2 regions of the Phreatobacter stygius genome follow, and region 1 is predicted to be linked to the other one. Evidence: riboswitches for the same ligand, from Rfam matches in the RefSeq annotation. Region 1 holds a riboswitch; the other holds the start of a gene.

Region 1 (7,891 bases):
GTCCAGGATCTGCTCGCGCGACAGGATGCGGCCGCGGCGGCTGACCAGCGCTGTCAGCAGCTGGAATTCCTGGCTGGTCAGCCTGACCTCCTCGCCTCCGGGCGACGACAGCCGATAGCGTGCCGGATCGAGCCGCCAGCCGGCGAAACTCATGACCTGCGACGCATGCTGCGCGGCCGGATCGCCGGTCGCCACGCGATTGCCGAACCGGCGCAGGACGGTGCGGATGCGCGCCAGGAGCTCGCGCGGTTCGAACGGCTTGGTGACATAGTCGTCGGCGCCCATCTCCAGGCAGACCACCTTGTCGATCGTCGTGTTCTTGCCGGACAGCATGATCAGCGGCAGGTCGTATTGCAGGCGCAGATTGCGCGCCAGCGTGATGCCGTCCTCGCCGGCCGGGAAGGTGAGGTCGAGGATGATCAGGTCGAACGACATGTCGGCCAGCGCGCGCCGCATGGCGCGGCCGTCATGGGCGGCGGCGGTGACATAACCTTCGCTGGTGAAAAACTTGCTCAAGAAACCGCACAGCCGACGGTCATCGTCGACGACAAGGATCCGCGATTTGGCATCGGCAGCCGACATGTCCGAACGATAATCGCAAATCGGCGCGCCGGTCGAGCCGGGCGAAGCACCGACACGCGCCGTAGCCATCCCGGCTCCGGCCGTCGCCGGGCCGTTGTGCCTGCTCGCGACGCCATTCGGTCCGGCTCCCCGGCCAGGAAAGACCCGATAACCGGCTGAAATCATGCCGCTATCCTTTTCAGCCCCGGCCGTGCCGGCAATGACGGCACCGGAGCCGGCCTTTACAAAAAATTACAAAGCCTCGGGTCTTCGGATTCATCGCGGTTACACGCCCAACCTAGCCTTCCGGTCAAGACGGCGGCGGCGATCGGGCATGTGTGATGCCCGGCGCCGATGACACGGGGGCGCGGCAAACGTGACCTCCAGTGCGCCTCGAGGTCCTGGGAGGGACACCATGCCGAAAACCGTATTCTCGGTGGATCTGAAAAAGGCGCCTGAACAGCAGGCGATCAAGACCCACAACCGCTGGCATCCCGACCTGCCCATGGTCGAAACCTTCAAGCCCGGCGATGTCTTCCGGGTCGAATGTTACGACTGGACCGGCGGTCAGATCGGCAACAATGACAGCGCCAACGACGTCCGCGACGTCGACCTGACCCGTGTCCACTATCTCAGCGGGCCCTTCGGCGTCGAAGGCGCGGAACCGGGCGACCTGATGGTCGTCGATATTCTCGATATCGGCGCCTTCCCCGAGTCCGAATGGGGCTTCAACGGCATTTTTGCCAAGGAGAACGGCGGCGGTTTCCTCACCGAGCACTATCCGGAGGCGCGCAAGTCCTGCTGGGACTTCCAGGGCATCTACACGACCTCAAGGCATATTCCACGGGTCCGTTATCCCGGCATCATCCATCCCGGCTTGATCGGCTGCCTGCCGGACCACAAGCTTCTGGCCGAGGCCAACCGCCGCGAGGCTGCGCTGATCGCCACCGATCCCGAGCGCGTCCCGCCCTTGGCCGCCCCGCCCCATGCGGCGACCGCGCTGATGGGCCAGATGAGCGGCGACGCCGCCAGAAAAGCGGCAAGCGAAGCCTGGCGCACGGTGCCGCCGCGCGAGCATGGCGGCAATTGCGACATCAAGAACCTGTCGCGCGGCTCCAAGGTCTATTTCCCGGTTTATGTGAAGGGTGGCGGCCTCTCGATGGGCGACATTCACTGGTCCCAGGGCGACGGCGAAATCACCTTCTGCGGCGCCATCGAAATGGCCGGCTGGATCGATATCGGCGTTGGCCTGATCAAGGGCGGCATGGCCAAATACGGCATTACCAACCCGATCTTCAAGCCGAGCCCGATCGATCCGCATTTCGACGACTACCTGATCTTCGAGGGCATTTCCGTCGACGAGCACACCGGCGAGCAATATTACCTCGATGCCCATGTCGCCTACCGGCGCGCCTGCCTCAACGCCATCGAATATCTCAAGAAATTCGGCTACACTGGCGAGCAGGCCTATATGATCATCGGCACCGCGCCGGTCGAAGGCCGGATCAGCGGCATTGTCGACATTCCCAATGTCTGCGCGACGCTCGCCATCCCGACAGCCATTTTCGACTTCGACATCAACCCCAATTCAACCGGGCCCACCCGCCAGGTCTCCGGGGTCGACGTCGCCAGGACGACCTGAACCGCAGCATCCGCCAATGGCGGGAATGCGTCGCCGGCCGGGGCATGCCCCGGCCCGGGGGATCTGTCTCGGGGGGAGGTGCAGCCATGCTGCTCGGTCTGAATCTGCTCTATGTCGGCGCCGTGCTGTTTCTCAACGGCCTCTGGCTTCTCGGCAAGGTCGACGACAAGGAGATCGTCGTCATCAACATCGTCTCGGGTTTCGTGACGCTCTGCGTTTCGCTCTCCTTTGCCTTCGGGCCGGGCGCCAACGCGGCCTCGATCAAGGCCGCGGCCCTGATCCTGCTGTTCACCACGACCTATCTGTGGGTCGCCTATAACCGGTTCGTCGCGGTCGACGGGCGCGGGCTCGGCTGGTTCAGCCTGTTCGTCGCCATCACCGTCACCCCGATTTCGGTGCTGAGCTTCACCTCGGCCCAGAGCACCATCGACGTCTGGCTCGGCTTCAACTGGGCCATATGGGCGATCGTCTGGTTCATGTTCTTCCTGCTCCTGGCCCTGAAGCGCCCGATCCAGCACGCCACCGGTTTCGCCACCCTCGCCGCCGGCGTGGTGACCGGCTGGCTGCCGGGCTTCCTGCTGCTTCAGGGCAAGCTTTGATCCGTGCCGGGCGGGCGCCAGGTCCGCCCGGCCGCTTGTCGTTCCAGGAGACGGAAATGCCGCTCTACAATTATGTCTGCAACGCCTGCGGCCCGTTCGAGTCGTGGTCGTCCATGTCCGAGGAAGACCGCGGCTGCGCCTGCCCGGACTGTTCGGGTGCCAGTGAGCGCGATGTCGCAGCCCCTCATCTCGGCCTGATGAACACCACGCTCAGGCGGGCGCTCGCCCGCTCGGAAAAGAGCACCAGCGAGCCGAGCGTCGTCAAACGCAGTCATCTCGCCGGCTGCGGCTGTTCGCTCTGCAAGGTCAGCAAGAAGCCGCCGTCGGTGCGCCGGCGCTGGATGATCGGGCATTGATATCAGGCATATGATGCCCGGCGAGGCACCCGCTCGGCCAAGGCCAGGCGGGTGCCTCCGATTGCGGCCCCAAGATCGCTCAGGCCGCGTTGCTCCGCGAGGTGGCGAGCGCGCCGATCGCGTCGGCGGTCGCCGCCGACAGGGTCCAGCCGAGATGGCCGTGGCCGGTATTGTAGAGCACACGCGGGTTCCGCCCGCGCATGACGCGCGGCAGCATGTCCGGCATCATCGGACGCAGGCCGGCCCAAGGCACCACCTGGCGGGTGTTGATGCCCGGGAAATGCGCCCGGCACCAGGCGATCAGCGGGTCGATGCGCTCGGCCCGGATGTCCTTGTTGGCGCCGTTGAACTCGGCCGTTCCGGCAACCCGGAAACGCGCCGCGCCCAGCCGGCTGGTGACGATCTTGGCCTTGTCGTCGAGCAGGCTGGTCCAGGGTGCCGCATCCTGGTCGGCCTGGTCCGGCAGGTTCACCGTGATCGAATAGCCCTTGACCGGATAGACGTTCACCCGGTCGCCGACCTGCCGGCCGAGCTCGCGCGACATGACGCCACCACAGACGACGACCTGGTCGAACCGGTCGATCCCGACCGGCGCATCGCCGGCTTCCGTCGTAGGCTCGACCGACCGGCTGGAAATGCTGACCGCCAGATCGGTCGCGGCGACATGGGTGACCTCGGTCGCCAGCCGCATGGTGACGCCGAGCCGCTCGCAGGCGCGCGCCAGGCCATGGGTGAACTTGTGAATGTCGCCGGTGAAATCGGACGGCGTGTAGAAGCCACCGTAGAATTGGCCCTTGAGCGCCGGCTCGATCGACCGGATTTCCTCCGGCGTCACCGCGCGCCGTTCGAGCCCGCCCTTGGCGAGCAGTTTCGAGACACGCGCGGCCGCCTCGAAATCCGCCTTGGTGTGGTAGAAGTGCAGGATGCCGCGGGTTTCGCAGTCGAAGTCGATGCCCTCTTCCACCGCCATGCGGATGAGATGGGCCCGGGCTTCGACAGCGAGGCGGGCCGTCGAGACGGTGTTCTCTTCATATTTCGGGATCGCCGCGACGAACTCGGCCATCCAGGACAGCTTGTGCCAGGACGGCGTCGGGTTCACCAGCAACGGCGCCCCTGGCGTGAACATCCATTTCAGCCCCTTGAGCACGGTCGCCCAGCTGTTCCAGACCTCCGCATTGGACGCCGACAGCTGCCCGCCATTGGCGAACGACGTCTCCATCGCGGCATAGGGGTGGCGGTCGAAAACCGTCACGCGGCAGCCGCGCTTGGCCAGATTATAGGCTGTGGTGATGCCGGTGATGCCCGCGCCGATCACGGCGACCTTGGGCCCTTGCTCTGAATACATAGGCGCTCCTTCCCGCTCATGCGGGTTCGAACGCCCCCTCTGTCATTGGCCTGAGAGCATCACCGCCGCTCACGGACTGAGCAGCGACTTACACCGTCGGCGGGAGCATGCGGCTCCACTTTTCAGAGTCCAAAATCGAACGCGGTCTTTTTGCCTGAGAGTTTCCGGGGCGGTTGCTCCGTCGGCGCCTTCCTGTCGACCATGACAGGACGGTCTCTTCCGCGTCGACTGGCTCTTCCGCCTTCCGGCACCGCCTGTCAAGACCGACATAGGCCGGAGGCCCTATGCCTGCCGGATGGGGGTCTGGCAGCTGGACCGGAATGCCATAGTCTGCGAGGTCAGGGCCGTGCCCGCTTCCGCGTCGATGCGCGCTCGCTTCATGCCTTCCGACGATCATTGAGCCGTCACTTTTTCAATTGATCCGTACGACCACCCCATTGATCGAACCCGTGAGCCTTCCAAGAATGTCCGCCGCCCCATCAGACAACGACATCATCTATCCGGTCCTGACCCCGCCCGAAGCGGGCGAAGTCATCGAGATCGCGCCGGGTGTCCTGTGGACCCGTCTGCCGCTGCCGTTCCGCCTGAACCACGTGAACATCTATCTGATCGAGGATGGCGACGGCTGGGCGGTGCTGGACACCGGCATCGACGATCGTGTGACCCGCGCGGCCTGGGAAGCCCTGGTCTCTGGCCCGCTCAGAGGCCGGCGCCTGACCCGGCTGATCGTCACCCATTTCCATCCCGACCATATCGGCCTTGCCGGATGGCTCGCCGAACGTTTTCAGATCCCGCTGATCACCAGCCAGACCTCCTATCTGAGCTGCCTCAACATCTCGCTCAGCCCCAACGCGCTCGATGCCAAGCTCTATCGCGACTTTTATCTGAGCCATGGGCTCGGCGCCGAACTGACCGAGCTGGTCAGCACGCAGGGCAACGAATATCTCCGGATGGTGGCAAACCTGCCCGGAACCTTCCTGCGCATTGTCGGCGGCGATACCATCGAGATCGGCGGGCGGGTGTTTTCCGTGCGCGTCGGCGACGGCCACGCAGCCGAACAGATCATGCTGCATTGCCCATCCGACAAGATCCTGTTCGTCGCCGATCAGGTGCTCGCCAAGATCACGCCGAATGTCAGCGTCTGGGCGGTCGATCCGCATGGCGATCCGCTCGGGCTCTTCCTGCGCTCGCTGCGTGCCTTGAACGCCGATATCCCGGATGACACCCTGGTCCTGCCCGGGCATCAACTGCCCTTCATCGGCATCCATCTGCGCAGCGCTCAGCTCATCGCGCATCACGAATCCCGCTGCGCGGCGCTGCTCGAAGCCTGCCGCGAGGCGCCGCGCTCCGCCGCCGATCTCATCCCCATCATCTTCCCGCGCAAGCTTGACGCGCATCAGACGAGCTTTGCCTTCAGCGAGGTCCTGGCGCATGTCAATTACACGCTCAACCAGGGCCAGTTGGTGCGCACCGGCAAGAGCGACGTGGTCGAATATTTCGCGGCCGGGTGATCGCGCCGGACCAGCCTCAAGGCAGGTCTTCGCCTTTCGGGGCTTATGAAGCGGCCGCCGCCGCGCTATGACGGCGGTATCCGCCGGGCCGTGGCGCTCTGCCCCTGCCCCGCGTCGGAAGCCCTGAGCCAAGGGACGCCGCAGCGGAGCCCAGGTGCCGAATGAACGAAAGACCGAACCGGCGATGACGGCCTCAACCGAAGGCCCGGTGCGAACCAGGCGCGGCGAGACATCGCTGCTCGTTCATGTGTCGATGGCGCATCTGGTCAGTCATTTCCACATCATGACGCTGCCCGCGCTGATTCCGCTGCTGCCGGGCTATCTCGGCGTGAGTTTCGTCGAAGTCGGCGTCGCGCTTGCCGTCTTCAACCTGGTATCGCTGGTGGTGCAGACGCCGATCGGCTTTCTCACCGACAGGTTCGGCGCGCGCCGCATGCTGGTCGGCGGCCTCATGCTGGGCAGCGCCAGCTTCCTGTCGGTGGCATTGTTCGACAGCTATCCCTGGCTGCTGGTCGCCATGGCCGCGGCGGGTTTTGCCAATGGCGTCTATCATCCCGCCGACTATGCCTTGCTGTCCTCCGGCATTGATGAGGACAGGATGGGCCGCGCTTTCTCGATCCATACCTTCGCGGGTTTCCTCGGCACGGCGATCGCCCCCGCAGTCCTGCTCGGCATCGCATCGCTGACCAGCGTCAAGATGGCTTTTGCGACCGCTGGCCTGCTCGGCCTGGCGGTCGCGGCCTTGCTGCTGACCGGCTCGTCCCGGCCGTCGGCCGCCAAGAGCCGTGTTCCGGCCAGCCCGGCGGGCGGACGATCCGGCCTGTTCACGCCCGCGGTCATGACCTTGACCGCCCTCTTCATGCTGCTCAACCTCAGCACCGCCGGCATCCAGAACTTCTCCGTGGCGGCCTTTGTCGCCGGTTATGGCGTCGACCTGGCGCTGGCCAATCTGGCGCTCACCGTGTTCCTGTTCTCGAGCGCCTTTGGCGTTCTGGCCGGCGGCACGCTCGCCGACCGCACCAGCCGCCACGGCCATCTCACGGCCGGCGCCTTCCTCGCCACAGCACTTCTGGTGTCGATCATCGCGCTGGTCCGGCTGCCGCCCGTCGCCCTGGTCCTGCTGATGGCCGCGGCCGGCTTCCTGTCGGGCGTCATCACCCCCTCGCGCGACATGCTGGTTCGGGCTGCGGCCCCGCCCGGCGCCGAAGGCCGGGTCTTCGGCATCGTCTCCACCGGCTTCAATATCGGCGGCGCGGTCGGCCCGCTGCTGTTCGCCGGTCTCTTGGACCATGGCTATCCCCAGGGCGTGTTCGGCACGGCGGTGGTCTTCATGTTGCTGACCGTCGCCTTGGCCCTGTACCAGGAGCGCGGACGGACGACCCGATAGGCGTACCGGCGCGGCGCGGTTGATCAAGCCCACGCCAGACCCGATCAGCCGCCCCGGCCGATCCGGCGGAGAATGACGAGCCCGATCAGGGTCACGACCGCGACATGACCGAAGGCCAGGACCCAGCCGAAGGCGCTCGCCGGGCCGGCCAGGTCCAGCGCGATGCCGACACCCAAGGGCCCGAAAAAGCCGCCGGCGTAACCGCACATGCTGTGCAGGCCCATGGTCGCCCCGCGCCGGCCCGGCGTGGCGGCCTGGACGGTGCCTGCCGTCAAGGCCGAGCTGTCGAGATAGATCGCCGCGTTCCAGAGCAGCACTGAGATCGCCGCCAGTGGCGCCGAGATCATGCTGGACCAGCCGGTGACCAGCGCCAGGACCGCGGCCGCCCCCATCGCCACGGCAACCACACGCGCCCGGCCGAACCGCTGCGCCGTCTCGTTGCCGAGGATCGACACGGCGATGCCGACAAGGCCGGCCACGGTGAAGATGA
Region 2 (7,891 bases), 3.1 Mb from region 1:
ATCGTCTCCGGCGCGGTCCAGCCGAACAGGGTCTCGCAGGCCTTGTTGAAGACCAGGATCGTCGCGGTCTCATCGATCACGATGATGCCGTCGACCGCAATGTCGAGCACGCTGGACAGACGGGCCTCCGAGACCGTCAGCGACGCTTTCATGATCGGCTCGATGGGCATCCTCCTCAGGACGACGCGCCAAGCCTTGTCGCCAGGCCACTGCCGCGCGGCGGCAATCCGGAGGCGGGGGGCGAGCGGGCCGCCGGAAGGCCTCCTCCGTAGAAGATGCTACGGACAAATCCCTAGTGCAACACCGAATCTGTCCGCCTTGTTGTCTCCATCCGTGTGGATCGTCAGAGGTGTCGGCGGCCCGACACGCTGGCCGCCGGTCACGATCTCCCGTCGTCACGGCTGGCGGCGAGACGATCCAGTGTGGCGATCGCCATGGATGGATCGGATCTCGCGGTCAGAGCTGCCTGATCGCCTGGCGGAGCCGCTCGGCGGCAATCTCGATCTGCTCCGGCGAACGCAGGTAGCAGAGCCGCAAATGCCCCTCGCCGCCGCTGCCGAAAGCCGCGCCCGGCGCCAGCCCGACCTTGGCGAGGTCGACGAGTTTGATGGCGCCGGCCATCGAGTCGGTCATGCCCTCGACGCCGAAGAACAGGTAGAAGGCGCCGTCGGGCCGCGAGAAATGGCACCGGCCGGTCTGTTCGATCGCTGTCGAGATGATGTCGCGCGCCTTGCGCGCCTTGCTGATCTGGTGCTCGACGAAGCTCTCGCCGCGCTCCAGCGCCGCGACGCCGGCACGCTGGATGAACGGCGGCGAGCCGGAGGTGGAATATTGGATCAGGTTCTCGATGACGTCGCCGAGGGCCGGATCGGCTTCCACCCAGCCCATGCGCCAGCCGGTCATCGCCCAATTCTTCGAGAAGGTGTTGACCCAGAGGATCCGGTCGCCGTCCTCGCGCACATCGTGGAACGACGGCGCCCGCTTGGCCTCGCCGGTCCAGACGAAGCGCGTATAGATCTCGTCGGCGATGATCCACAGGCCATGTTTGCGCGCCAGCGCCAGGATCGCGGCGAGCTCTTCGCGCGTCGCGGTCCAGCCGGTCGGGTTCGACGGGGTGTTGACGAACAGCGCCTTGGTTTTCGGCGTGATCGCCGCCGCGATCCGGTCGAGATCCATTTGCCAGCCGCGATTGCCATGGGTCAGTTCGACCAGCACCGGGACGGCGCCGCGCAGGCCCGCCGCCGCCGGTGCGTTCGGCCAGGTCGGCGAGGGGATGATCACCTCGTCGCCGGGGCCTGCCGCCAGGGTCATGGCGATCTGGATCGCCTGCATGCCCGAGCCGCAGACGAAGAAGCGCTCGGAGGACAGCGCGCGGCCATAGAGGTTGGAGGCATAGGTGGCGATCGCCTGGCGAAGCTCGGGGATGCCGCGCTGCCACGTATAGGTGGTCTCGCCGGCGGCAAGCGAGCGGGTCGCCGCCTCGCAGATGAAGGCCGGGGTCGGCACATCACCTTCGCCGACCCACAACTGGATCACGTCGCCGGCCGTGCGCGCATATTTCGACAGTTCGACAATGCCGCTGGCAGGCGCCCCGGTGGCTTCGGGGCGGAGCGAGGCGAGAAGGGATGACGTCATGGAGGCGCTTGCTCTGATGGACAGACCCGGACCATAGCGGCTGGGGCACCGTTCTTCTCATGAAAATCGCGATAAAAGTCCATAACCAAAGGCGATGAGCCATATCGGCGCCTGCTGCGCGATCAGGCCTTGGTTCCGCCCGACTGGCTTTGCTATAAGCGCCGGTCGCAAGAGCTTCTCAAGGATCATGGCGTGCTGCGCACATTCGGTATGACGGGTCGGGCCCTGGCCCGTGTCGCGCTTCTTTCTGGCCTCTCCGCCGGTCTTGCCGGTTGCGGCACCAGCGGCGGCAATTTGTTCGGTGGCGGCCAGACCCAGGAGGCGGCGGCGCAACCAGCCCCCGGCGTCGGCTCGCCGGTGCACAATGCCCTGTTCGGCCAGCCGGTCCAGGCCGGCCCCCAGACGCTGCAGGAAAATCTCTGCCCGCGCATCGAGGTGCGCGACGGCTCCAACGTCTGGCGCCAGGGTGGCGACGGGCCGACCGAGTTGCGCTACCAGGCAACCATCACCGATCTTGCCCGCGAATGCCGCATCGACGGCCAGACCATGATCGTCAAGGTCGGCCTCGAGGGACGCGTGCTGACCGGCCCGAAAGCCGAGGGCAGCGCCCGGCTGACCTTGCCGATCCGCGTGGCGGTGACGCGCGGCCTGTCGCAATCGGTCTGGACCAGGCTTTACAACGTGCCGATCGACGTGCCGGCCGGCTCGCCCAACGTCTCGTTCACCCAGATCGAGGACCAGGTCAGCTTCCCGCTGCCGCCGCCGGATGAGCTGCAGACCTATGTCATCTTCGTCGGTTTCGACACGATGGCCCAGCCGCGCGAGCGCGGCCGGGGGCGCCAGGCGCGCCAGCGCTGACGCCCGGGGCGAGCAGGCCGGACACCATGGCGACGGTGTCCGGCTCTTGTCGGATCAGGGCCGGCCCGAAAAAATTCAGCTGGTCAGTAGGCAGCCCGGACCACGGGCGCGCCGGCCCAATCGAATTTATAGGACACGCCGATGCGCACGGTGTGGGTCACCGGTGACTGGGAGATGCGGCTCGCCGGATCGATGAGGGGGCCCGCGACGAAGTTTCGGACAAGTGTCTTCTCCGGATAGTATCCGGCGAGGTAGTCGAGCCGCACCATGACGTTGCGGGTCAGCGCATATTCGATGCCGCCGCCGACGACCGGACCGAGGCTCCATCCGCTGCCGCGCCAGACCGAGCCTCCTTCGCTCGTATAACGAACCGTCGTTTCCTGAAGTCCCGCGCCTACCGTCAGGTAGAACAGCCAGGGGCCCGAAGCGAAGCCGAGGCGTGCGCGCAGCGTGCCGGAAGAACCCGTCCTCGTCGTGAAGTCGTCGAATGCGACGCCGTTGGTGAAACGGCGGTAGACGCTCTTGTCGGCAAACGAAAAGTCCGCCTCGAGACCGATGACCGATGGCCCGGACTGCCAGTTGAAGCCGCCGTGAATGCCGCCGGTCGCGGAACCCGACGCCATGTTGAAAATGCCGGCCGCTCTCGTGACGGGCAAAAGGCCGGTATGCGAAGGGGACACACCGGTTGCGCCCGCCCGCCACCCGGCATGGGCGCCAATATAGAAGCCGGTCCAGTCGAAAGCCGCGACAGGTGCCGTAATGGGGGCCGGCAGTCCAACGTCCGCCGCTTGTGCCGGCGTCATGCCGACCAAAAGGCCACATACCATGAGGCATCTGTTGAACATGCGCATGCTTGCCCCCTGGGTTACCAGCAGAAGTCTGCGTGCAAATTATTCGCGGCCTGCCGGATTCGATCAATCAATTTTGCGTCTGGCGCCGGTGGTGTGGCTATTTTACAAGGCCCGTGTGCCTGCCGCGCAACATGAGCGCGGATCCCCGCTCGCCCCAGTCTCTGCGCGTGCCGCGCTCACTGCCGCCTTTCGGGCCGCGCCCTTGCCCACAAGCTCGCCTTGACTCCGCCGCCCGATCCCGTCATTCGGGAGGGGTGTCATATGAGCCCGGCGGGAGAGTCCGGGTGGTCTTTAAATGCGAGATCTCCCGGCGCCGAAGGAGCAACGGCCCCGGAACCTCTCAGGCAAAAAGGACCGCCGGGGGATTGGCACTCTGGAAAGCGGCAGCGTGTCCAAGCGCGGCCCACCGACGGAGTAAGCCGATAGGGTCCCGGTCAGGGCCCTGGCCCCAGGGCCCCGGTGAATCTCTCAGGTCCTGCGACAGAGGGGCGCGAGCGGGCGACAAGCCCGCGTTTCGAGCGTGTTCGGGGCGTGCCCCGGGCCTGCTCACGCGCCGATGCAGGATGACCATGGCCGAACCCCTTTCCGGGCCGCTGCACAAGACCCCGCTTCATCAGCTGCATGTCGAGGCCGGCGCCAAGATGGTGCCCTTCGCCGGCTACGACATGCCGGTGCAATATCCGACCGGCGTCCTGACCGAGCACAACTGGACGCGCAGCGACGCCGGCCTGTTCGACGTCAGCCATATGGGCCAGGCCTTCGTGGTCGGCCCAACCTGGGAGGCGACCGCCAAGGCGCTCGAGGCGCTGGTGCCGGCCGACATCCTCAACCTGAAGCCGGGCCAGCAGCGCTACAGCCAGCTGACCGCCGAGGATGGCGGCATTCTCGACGACCTGATGATCACGCGCTCGGCCTATGCCGGCTACGAGGGCTGGGCCTACCTGGTGGTCAATGCCGGCTGCAAGGAGCAGGACTTCGCCCATATCGGGCCGCGCCTGCCCGATGGCGTCACCTTGAAGCCGGACGCGACGCTGGCATTGATCGCGCTGCAGGGCCCGAAGGCGGCCGCCGTGCTCGACGCGTTGCTTCCCGGCATCGCCGCGACGCCGTTCATGACCTTCACCGAAACCAAGCTGGACGGCATGTTCGTCCATGCCTCGCGCTCGGGTTACACCGGCGAGGACGGGTTCGAGCTCTGCGTCGAGGCCAAGGACGCCGCGGCGATCTGGCAGCGGCTCCTGTCGGACGAGCGGGTCAAGCCGATCGGGCTCGGCGCGCGCGACAGCCTGAGGCTGGAAGCCGGTCTCTGCCTCTACGGCCACGACATCGACACCACGACATCGCCGGTCGAAGCTGGCCTGACCTGGTCGATCCAGAAGCGCCGCCGGACCGAGGGCGGTTTTCCCGGCGCCACGCGCATTCAGAAAGAGCTTGCCGACGGCCCGGCGCGCCGGCGGATCGGCATCCTGCCCGACGGCCGGGCGCCGGCCCGCGAGGGCACGGTGATCAAGGCCGCCGACGGGGCGGCCATCGGCACCGTGACCTCAGGCGGTTTCGGGCCCAGCGTCAGCGGTCCGGTCGCCATGGGTTATGTCAATGCGCGCTTCGCCGAGCCGGGCACGCCCGTGCTGCTCGAAGTGCGCGGCAAGGATCTGCCGGCCAAGGTCGTGACCATGCCCTTCGCGCCGCATCGCTACTTCCGCGGATAGCATTTTCGAGATGGGGCCGGATCCGGCTTCGATCAGGAACATGCCTCATAACAAGGTTTCAGAGGAGCTCGCCATGGCCAATATCCGTTACACCAAGGACCACGAATATATCAGCGTCGAGGGCGACACCGGCACCATCGGCATTTCCGACTATGCTCAGCAGCAGCTCGGCGACGTCGTTTTCGTCGAATTGCCGGAACTCGGCCGCAAGGTCGCCAAGGGCGACGGTGCCGCCGTGGTCGAAAGCGTCAAGGCGGCCTCGGACATCTATGCGCCGGTGGCCGGCGAAGTGGTGGCGGTCAATGGCGCGCTGGAGGCCGCTCCCGGCACGGTCAACGAGGATCCCGCCGGCAAGGGCTGGTTCCTGAAGCTCCGGATCGCCGACCCGAAGCAGCTCGACGACCTGATGGACGAAGCCGCCTACCAGGCTTTCGTCGCCTCGATCTCCTGAAGGCGCGTTATGGCGCATTCCTACACCGCCGACGTCACATGGACCCGCGACGAGGCTGTCTTCACCGACAACCGCTATTCGCGCGGCCATGTCTGGCGTTTCGACGGTGGCGTGACGGTGCCGGCCTCGTCGGCGCCGTCAAGTGTGCGCCCGCCTTATTCCAAGGTCGATGCGGTCGATCCCGAGGAAGCGCTGGTCGCGGCCCTGTCCTCCTGCCACATGCTGTTCTTCCTGGCCTTTGCCGCGGCCCAGGGCTTTCGTGTCGACCATTACGACGACAAGGCGGAAGGCGTGATGACCAAGAACGCCAAGGGCAAGCTATTCGTTTCGACGGTGACGTTGCGCCCGGCCGTGACCTTTTCCGGCGACAAGCTGCCTGATCGCGCCGCCATCGACCACCTGCATCATCGCTCCCATGAGGAATGTTTCCTCGCGAACTCGGTGCTTGCCGAGATCGTGATCGAAGCCTCCGACCCGATCCTCGCCTGAACTGGACTTGAGCCTCATGCGCTACCTGCCGCTGACCTCCGACGACCGGACCGACATGCTCGCCAAGATCGGCGTCGCTTCGGTCGATGACCTCTTTGCCAATGTGCCCAAGGGCAAGCTGATGAAGGGCTTGGCCGATCTGCCCACCACCAAGGGCGAGATCGAGGTCGAGCGGATCATGGGGGCGCTCGCCGCCAAGAACGTGCCGGCTTCCGCCGGGCCGTTCTTCGTCGGCGCCGGAGCCTACAAGCACCATGTGCCGGCGAGTGTCGATCACCTGATCCAGCGCTCGGAATTTCTCACCAGCTACACGCCCTACCAGCCGGAAATCGCCCAGGGGACGCTGCAATATCTGTTCGAGTTCCAGACCCAGGTGGCGCTGCTCACCGGCATGGAAGTGGCCAATGCCTCCATGTATGACGGCTCGACCGGAGCCGCCGAGGCCGTGCTCATGGCCCATCGCGTCACCCGGCGGAACAAGGCGATCCTCGCCGGCAACCTGCACCCGCATTACCGCGACGTGATCGAGACCCTGTCGCGCATGGCCTCCGACACGACAGTGGCGCTGCCGGCCAATGCGGTCGATGCCGGCGCCGACCTGAAGGCGGTGGCCGCCGCCATCGACGCCGAGACGTCCTGCGTGGTGATCCAGACGCCCGACGTCTTCGGCAACCTGCATGACCTGAAGGCCATCGCCGAGAAGGCCCAGGCCGCCGGCGCGCTGCTGATCGCCGTGGTCACCGAGGTCGTTTCGCTAGGGAGCCTGACCTCGCCCGGCGCCATGGGCGCCGACATCGTGGTGGCCGAGGGGCAGTCGATCGGCGTTGGCCTCAATTTCGGCGGCCCCTATGTCGGGCTGTTCGCCGCCAAGTCCAAATATGTCCGCCAGATGCCCGGCCGCCTGTGCGGCGAGACGGTGGACGCCGAGGGCCGGCGTGGCTTCGTACTGACGCTGTCGACCCGCGAGCAGCATATCCGCCGCGAGAAGGCGACTTCCAATATCTGCACCAATTCCGGCCTGATGTGCCTGGCCTTCACCATTCACATGACGCTGCTCGGCGAAGCCGGCCTGAAGCGGCTGGCGGCGGTCAACCACGCCAATGCCTGCGATCTCGCCGATCGGCTGGATGGGGTGAAGGGTGTCGAAGTGCTCAACAAGAGCTTCTTCAACGAGTTCACCATCCGGGTGGCCGGCGATGCGGCCAAGATCGTCGAGAAAATGGCCAAGAAGGGCGTGCTGGCCGGCGTGCCGGCCTCCCGCCTCTGGCCGACCGACAAGGCCGAGAAGGACCTGATCATCGTCGCCAATACCGAAGTGAACACCGACGAGGACCGCGCGGCCTTCGTCGCGGCTCTCCAAGCTTCCATCTGAGGACATAGCCATGATGAACCGTCAGGGCCGCCCCACCGCCGCCGGCGACACCTCCGCCCAGGCTCACCCGACCTTTACCGGCAATTACGGCCTGGAGATCGAGGAGCCGCTGCTGTTCGAGATCGGCCGGGCCGAAACCACCGGCGTCGATCTGCCGGCGCCAAAAAAGGTCAAGTCGCGCCTCGGCAAGCTTGCCCGCGACGGCGCCATCGGCCTGGTCGGCCTGTCCGAGCCGGAGACGCTGCGCCACTATGTGCGTCTCAGCCAGAAGAATTTCGGCATCGATACCGGGCTGTTCTCGCTCGGCTCCTGCACGATGAAGCACAATCCGCGGCTGAACGAGAAGATGGCGCGGCTGCCGGGCCTCGGCGATATCCATCCCTTGCAGCCGCAGTCGACGGTGCAGGGCGCGCTCGAATTGATCGACACGCTCGCCCACTACCTGAAAGAGCTGACCGGCATGGCCGCGGTCGCCATGAGCCCCAAGGCCGGCGCCCATGGCGAGCTCTGCGGCATGATGGCGATC

What was found. Region 1 has a riboswitch for glycine ahead of E8M01_RS06835 (D-amino acid dehydrogenase). Riboswitches for the same ligand answer to the same signal wherever they lie in the genome.
Region 2: another riboswitch for glycine. It lies ahead of gcvT (glycine cleavage system aminomethyltransferase GcvT); the one in region 1 lies ahead of E8M01_RS06835 (D-amino acid dehydrogenase).

The regions. Positions count from the first base shown of each region.
Region 1 covers NZ_CP039690.1:1,481,627-1,489,517, forward strand. Annotated here, with positions in the region: gene E8M01_RS06815 (response regulator) at 1-582, opposite strand, end outside; gene fmdA (formamidase) at 977-2,203, shown strand; gene E8M01_RS06825 (AmiS/UreI family transporter) at 2,290-2,802, shown strand; gene E8M01_RS06830 (FmdB family zinc ribbon protein) at 2,859-3,158, shown strand; gene E8M01_RS06835 (D-amino acid dehydrogenase) at 3,238-4,503, opposite strand; glycine riboswitch at 4,636-4,735, opposite strand; gene E8M01_RS06840 (MBL fold metallo-hydrolase) at 4,968-6,014, shown strand; gene E8M01_RS06845 (MFS transporter) at 6,169-7,401, shown strand; gene E8M01_RS06850 (MFS transporter) at 7,446-7,891, opposite strand, start outside.
Region 2 covers NZ_CP039690.1:4,627,337-4,635,227, forward strand. Annotated here, with positions in the region: gene E8M01_RS21735 (PAS domain-containing sensor histidine kinase) at 1-152, opposite strand, end outside; gene E8M01_RS21740 (pyridoxal phosphate-dependent aminotransferase) at 457-1,635, opposite strand; gene E8M01_RS21745 (hypothetical protein) at 1,828-2,493, shown strand; gene E8M01_RS21750 (outer membrane protein) at 2,577-3,344, opposite strand; glycine riboswitch at 3,606-3,711, shown strand; glycine riboswitch at 3,714-3,832, shown strand; gene gcvT (glycine cleavage system aminomethyltransferase GcvT) at 3,914-5,053, shown strand; gene gcvH (glycine cleavage system protein GcvH) at 5,127-5,504, shown strand; gene E8M01_RS21765 (OsmC family protein) at 5,514-5,993, shown strand; gene gcvPA (aminomethyl-transferring glycine dehydrogenase subunit GcvPA) at 6,010-7,365, shown strand; gene gcvPB (aminomethyl-transferring glycine dehydrogenase subunit GcvPB) at 7,376-7,891, shown strand, end outside.